2 regions of the Spirosoma liriopis genome follow, and region 2 is predicted to be linked to the other one. Evidence: riboswitches for the same ligand, from Rfam matches in the RefSeq annotation. Region 2 holds a riboswitch; the other holds the start of a gene.
The links. Region 2 has a riboswitch for cobalamin ahead of M0L20_RS24825 (cobyrinic acid a,c-diamide synthase CobB). Riboswitches for the same ligand answer to the same signal wherever they lie in the genome.
Positions count from the first base shown of each region.

Region 1 (3,102 bases), on a different contig from region 2:
CGACCACCCAGTTCGACCGAAAGACCTCGGTAGGGGGTGAGGATGGCCGTGGCATACACACCAAGTTGCCCAACACGGGCGGTATCTTTTCCAATGGGTGGTGACTGGTAAGGACCGTACTGGCTGATCGACAGGTAACTTTGGTCGGTGTTGCTAAAACGATAATCCGCACCGGTCAGCAATTCGCTCCAGGAACCCAGCTTCAGGTTGTGATACACTTCCGCAAAGTGAGCTAGCCCCCCGTATTGCTGGTACGAGTAAATCTCCGATGCGTTCGGCTCAACCGCTGTCGAATCGTTCTTAAACGTCCGGCGGCTATCACCAATGCTATAGTTAAACGACAGTTTGCCCTGGGCGTGCTTGTAATCGAAGCCGGTCGCTAACCGCTTGAACTGGCTCTTGAACGTGAAATCTTTATCATCGGCAAACGCTCCGGCGTCGATGTCGGCGGAGTAGGCCGTCGTCAAACCCTGTACTTTCAGCGTAAGCCGTGACGTTGCTTGAAACGCAAAATTGGCCAGTAAGGCGTTCTGCCGGTAACCATCCTTGTCAAAATTATTTGTGCCGGTGGGATCGGTGGCCGACGAGAAACCCGCCGACGACAGCCGGGTGTACTGCACGTTGTACGATAGCCTATTGGTTTGGCCGCTTACGCCCACGCTTCCCCGAAAGGTTTTGTACGTACCGTAGTTAACCGTTGCATTCACGCCAAACGGCTTACGGCCAACGGCATTGCTGCTCGCGCGCTTCGTAAAAATGTTGATGACGCCCGCCACTGCATCGGAACCGTAACTGGTTGATTGCGCTCCCCGTAAGATTTCGATCCGGTCGCACTCGCCCACTGTCAGCAAGTTCAGGTCGAAGGTGTTCGCTACGCCAGACGGATCGTAAACCGGCAGTCCGTCCAGCAGAATCAACGTGTTACCGGCTGAGGCTCCCCGTAGAAAAATGTCCGTGTTGGTGCCGAGTGGTCCATTCGAACCGACGATTTGCAGACCGGCCTGCCGCGACAGCAGTTCGCTCACGGATTGTGTTGCGTAGCGTTGCAATACCGAGTCAGACAGCACCGTAACGACTTTGCCGGTTTGAGAAAGCTTTTGTTCAATCTTGTTGGCCGTGACCGTCACGGCATCCAGTTGAACCGAGTTCGAAGAAGGAACTTGTGGATTGTCCTGCGCCAGAGCGGACAGGGAGGATACGGCCAGAGCCGCCGAAAGAAATGTACTGATTTTGCTCATCATTAATCAGGTAAAATGAGATTAAGTAATGAGCTGTCGGAAACTGAAATAAAAGACAAACGAACCGTTGCTCGTTTGTGACCGCACAGGTGACGCGCCACCTAACCGAACTGTCTTTCATCTCCGGCTTTTTACCCGAAAGCTCGAATCATGAATTCGTTTGAGGCAGGTCTTCTGGCTTGTTCTACCGACAACGCCTTCCCGCCAAACGGCAGTGGCTTTTTAGTTATCGGCTGGTAATCAGAACTTACAGCTACGGGAATAGCCCCGGATTTACACCGGTGTTCCCTTTTAATCACCCTTACGAGAAGGGCAAACCTGAAACGAGCGGACAAAGATAGGCCATAAACGCGTAAGACGGCCATCCGGTCCGTCCTGAATCAATGTGTCGGTACGAATTTACCGGACAGTGTATTCGAGGGGGGACCAGATGGGCGCGTTATTTAAAAGCCGTCGGCCTTAATTTCCTTTTCGGTGATTGTGCCGTATTTCTTGACCTTTTCGCGGATGGTATCCGCTTTGCCGATCAGCACGAATTGCAGGTTGTTTTTCGGAAAATACTGATCGATGATCTGCCGCGTTTTCGCTACCGTCAACCCATCGACATTCTTCTGGAAATTGTTGATAAACGACTCGTCAAAACCCAGACTAAACATATCCGTCAGCAGGTCGGCCAGCGAACCGGCGGATTCGTATCGGGGCGGGAAATCGGCTTTGACGTAGTTTTTAGCCGAAAGCAGCGTTTTCTCGTCGATACCCGTGCGGTGCAGGCTGTCCAGTACCTGAAGGGCCATATCAATGGCCTCCGTGGTGGTACTCACTTTCGTAAACGTCGAAATGGCGAAGGTACCGCTGTTGCGGAACGTACCGAACCGGCTACCAGCCCCGTAGGTCAATCCTGAATTTACGCGCAAGGCGTCGTTGAGCCAGGACGTAAACCGACCGCCCAGAATGGTGTTGACTACTACGACCGGAATATAGTCCGGGTTGTTTTGCGTAATGCCTTTGCCGCCAATCAAAAAGGTCGTTTCGCGAGCATCGTCTTTGTTGACCAGCAAGACCCGATTTTTGTCGAACGAAACGGTCGGGTCCGTTAGTTTGGGTGAGGTAGCCGCAGCTGTTTTCCAGTTACCGAACAAATCGGTAATCCGCTTTTTCATGGCAGCCGTATTGAAGTCACCTACAACGGCGATGGCAGCACGGTCGGTGGTGTAGTTTTTTTGGTAAAACTGCCGAACGTCATTCGCTGTAATGGCCGACACCGACGAAGGGGTTCCCGAAATCGGGTTGGCATACGGGTGGTTTTCAAATACGAACCGGTTGAAATACGAATTGACAACCGCGCGCGGACTTTCTTTTTGCTGCGTTAGCTGGAGCAGTTGCCGCTGTTTGTATTTATCGAACTCGCCTTTGTCGAAAGTCGGTTTGGTGATTACGTCCTGAATAATGTCGAAGAGCAGATCCTGATCTTTCACGGCAAATGAAGCCGTTAGTTTCGCTACTTCCTTTCCGCCATAGGTGTCTACGCTGGCTCCCACGTATTCGGCTTTTTCTTCCAGCTGCGCTTTGGTGTACTTGGAGCTGCCAAACAAAAGGGCATCAGCGGTCATATTGGCCAGGCCGTAGCGGTTGCCATCCTGCACAGCGCCCGCGTCGAAGACCACCGACACGTTGATCAGCGGTACTTCGCGCTGTTCCATCAGGTAGACGGTCAAGCCATTTTTGAGTTTAAACTTCTGGTAAGGTGGCACTTTGAATGTCTGCGCCAGCGACACGCCCGCTATAAGCAAGGCGGTTATGATTATGACTATTTTTTTCATACTACAAAGCCCGTCGGTCTTTGAATCGTTGGGAATGAATAATC
Region 1 covers NZ_JALPRF010000001.1:554,135-557,236, reverse strand. Annotated here, with positions in the region: gene M0L20_RS02340 (TonB-dependent receptor plug domain-containing protein) at 1-1,241, opposite strand, end outside; cobalamin riboswitch at 1,386-1,575, opposite strand; gene M0L20_RS02335 (M16 family metallopeptidase) at 1,682-3,058, opposite strand.
Region 1: another riboswitch for cobalamin. It lies ahead of M0L20_RS02340 (TonB-dependent receptor plug domain-containing protein); the one in region 2 lies ahead of M0L20_RS24825 (cobyrinic acid a,c-diamide synthase CobB).

Region 2 (3,102 bases):
CCTTTCCAGGTGTAAAATTGAAAAACGTATTCCGATAGTTCAGCCGGTGGGGCCAGAAACCCGTCGGCGGCAATCATGCTGTCGATGTAATCGAAAATGGCGATGATCTGCCAGTCGCTATTGATGGAGTGAAACCACACTGAATGCCCATCGAACAGCAGCGTGACCACGTTGGCCAGCGTGCAGGGGCCGAGGCACCCGCCTTTGGTCATGTGAACGACGTTGCGAATCTTCCGACGCATCCACTCGCTTTTGTACAATTCGACCGGAATGGCTGCGTACCCCCGGTCGGTGCGACCGCAGCAACAGGCGTTGTAGCAATACGATAAGTGCCCCCGGCGCTGAACCAAGTTTATGGCTTTACCGTCGGATCGGGTTACTCGCTGGCGTTTGATGTCAGCCATAAGGGTTAGTCCGCTAGGGCGGTCGTTGCTCTGTTTTTATCGACTAGAGATGCCGATAAAAGTTGATGAATAAATGCCGGGTTGTTGCCCCAGTATAGATGCACGTACGAAGCGAAGGTGTTGCTGACCCGGTACAATTTGGTTTCGACCGGAATCCCTTTCGCATTCGTGATCGTTGCGAGTGAATCAGAAGAAACTGATTCCTGTAACGTTGAGTAATGAAATTCGTGTCCGTTCAGCGCCAATCCATTCCAGTCCACTCGGCGGTAACCAAGCGTCAGTTTCGCTGTACGCATAGACGTGGTTAGCGGTAAGGCTCCCACCATTGGAAAAACTGCGCCCTGTTTATCTTCAATATGATGACCGAGGTACATAAGCCCACCACATTCGGCGTATGTTAATCCGCCCGATTGGCAGTAGGCCCGAATGCTTTCCCGCATGGTGTCGTTGTCGCCCAGCGTTTGCGCGTACAGTTCCGGATAGCCGCCGGGGAGGTACAAAAAATCCGTTTCGGGCAGTGATGTATCGTGCAATGGGCTGAAAAATGTAACGCGACCGAAGCGAGCGAGTACGTCTAGGTTCTGCTCGTAAGCAAACGTAAATGCCTCGTCGCGGGCTACGCTGATGCGCCGGTCCGATACAGGTTCTGCCGTAGACATTGTGGTGCGTTCTGACCGTTGGGCGCGGGTAATCGCTAGTAAGCGGTCTACATCGATTGTCTTTGGAATAGCGTCGGCAACAGTCTGAATGATGCGTTCGTAATCCGTTTCGGTAGAGATATGCAGACCAAGATGTCGGGACGGAATGGTAAATTCGGGATTTGCCGGTAGATAACCCAGCGCTTCGACGCCTACGTCCGTACAAGCCTCCGCCAGAAAGCGGTAATGCGATTCTGATCCGACAAAGTTGAAGATCGCCCCGACCAGGTTGATGCCTTTGTAAAAGTTTTTGAACCCGTACAGCAATGGAGCCACCGAGTAAGCCATTGCTTTGGCGTTGACGACCAGCACGACGGGAATAGTCAGCAATTCGGCAAGTGCTGCGCTACTGCCCTGCATTCGATTCGAGCCGTCGAACAAGCCCATCACGCCTTCGGTCACGGCCACGTTGGCACCGCTGGCATAGCGTTGATACGACTCGGTCACGTGCTCCGGCGACGCCATGAACAGATCCAGGTTGATACTTGCCGTACCGGCTGCCGTTCGGTGATGATAGGGGTCGATGTAGTCAGGCCCGCACTTGAACGGCTGTACCCGCAGGCCCCGATCCGAAAGTGCCCGTAGCAATCCCAGCGTCAGCGTTGTTTTGCCGGAACCGCTGGATGGCGCTGCCAGCAAAAAATGCGAAAATTCGTCTAGATCAGGCATGCGTTCCATTGACAACCCGTTTAAAAAAACGTCAGGCTGCATTTCGCCATGCGAACGGGAGGGGGACAGCCAGCCAGGCTATGGGTACAATAAACCCATCATTCCGGTACCCAAAAAAGGGCCGACAATGTACGCCAAGCTTGACCGTGCTTCAGACCGCGAAAGCATTGTCAGCAAGAATAAGGGCAGGTTTCCTGACTTGTAACATTGCTGCCGTCCTTCCCAGCCCGGAAAGCCAGTGGACATTGTTGGGCAGCAACTTGTAACGTTACGTACAGTTGCGCGACAGTTCGGATTGACACCACCGGGGTGGCCTGACCGATTCCCTCTTGATCTGCCCGTGAGCAGAACCCTTTTCCTGTTGGGGAAATGAAGTAGTTAACGTATTCTCATCAAAGGTACGGTATATTTTATACTTTTGTGGCTGTTTACGGGTGTGCTTTCTACTGGGAAGCGCTTAAAAGGGAATCCGTCGCACCGTTTCGATGGTGTAAATCGGAGCAGTCCCCGCTGCTGTATAGTTCACAAAAAGGTTCTGACTTAATTAGCCACTGTTCGACTGCGAATGGGAAGGCGTCAGAACGGAACGAGCCAGAAGACCTGCCTTGAACAAATAGCTGGAATGCTTTCGGGACGAAAAGCAACAGAGAGCATTATGCGGCACCCCTCCGGGTGTACATCGGCTTTTTGTGTGCGTTCTCCGCAGGCCAATCAATGGTTCATTTAGTAGCGCAGACGCATGATCAATCCTCTTTTGCTGGATTCACTTCTCCTCGGTGTTCAGCACTCCTTTGAACCCGACCACATGGCCGCCGTATCGGTACTGGCCTCCGAAAAAAACAAACAAGCTAAATACCATATTTGGCGTGTTATCTGGCGGTCGTCGCATTGGGCGCTGGGCCATTCGTTCACGCTGATTCTTTTTTCCTGCCTGATTCTGTTGTTCAAATCGGCGCTGTCGCTGAATATTGCCGAACAAGTCGAACTGGCCGTTGGACCGTTGATGATCTGGCTGGGCATTGTCGCCATCCGACGGAATCATCAGCAAGCGCACGAGCACGTTCAGGCGTCTCCCAACACGTCGTTCAGCCGCTCGTTCTGGGTCGGCATGGTTCATGGATTGGCCGGTACGGGAGGTGCCTGTACCGTTGCGCTGACCCTGGCCGCCCGTGACGCTTCTACCGCCGTCTGGATTATCGTGTTACAAAGCGCTGGTATCATTGTCGCCATGACCATTTACGGGTATCTGTTGGCCTTTTCGCTGACAAGGGTGGTCGATACGTGGCGGCAAACCATTCGGCTTGTCAATTATGCCGTGGGTATCTTTTCCA
Region 2 covers NZ_JALPRF010000006.1:115,087-118,188, reverse strand. Annotated here, with positions in the region: gene cobN (cobaltochelatase subunit CobN) at 1-404, opposite strand, end outside; gene M0L20_RS24825 (cobyrinic acid a,c-diamide synthase CobB) at 410-1,780, opposite strand; gene M0L20_RS24820 (hypothetical protein) at 1,770-1,976, shown strand; cobalamin riboswitch at 1,939-2,141, opposite strand; cobalamin riboswitch at 2,187-2,393, shown strand; gene M0L20_RS24815 (cytochrome c biogenesis protein CcdA) at 2,511-3,102, shown strand, end outside.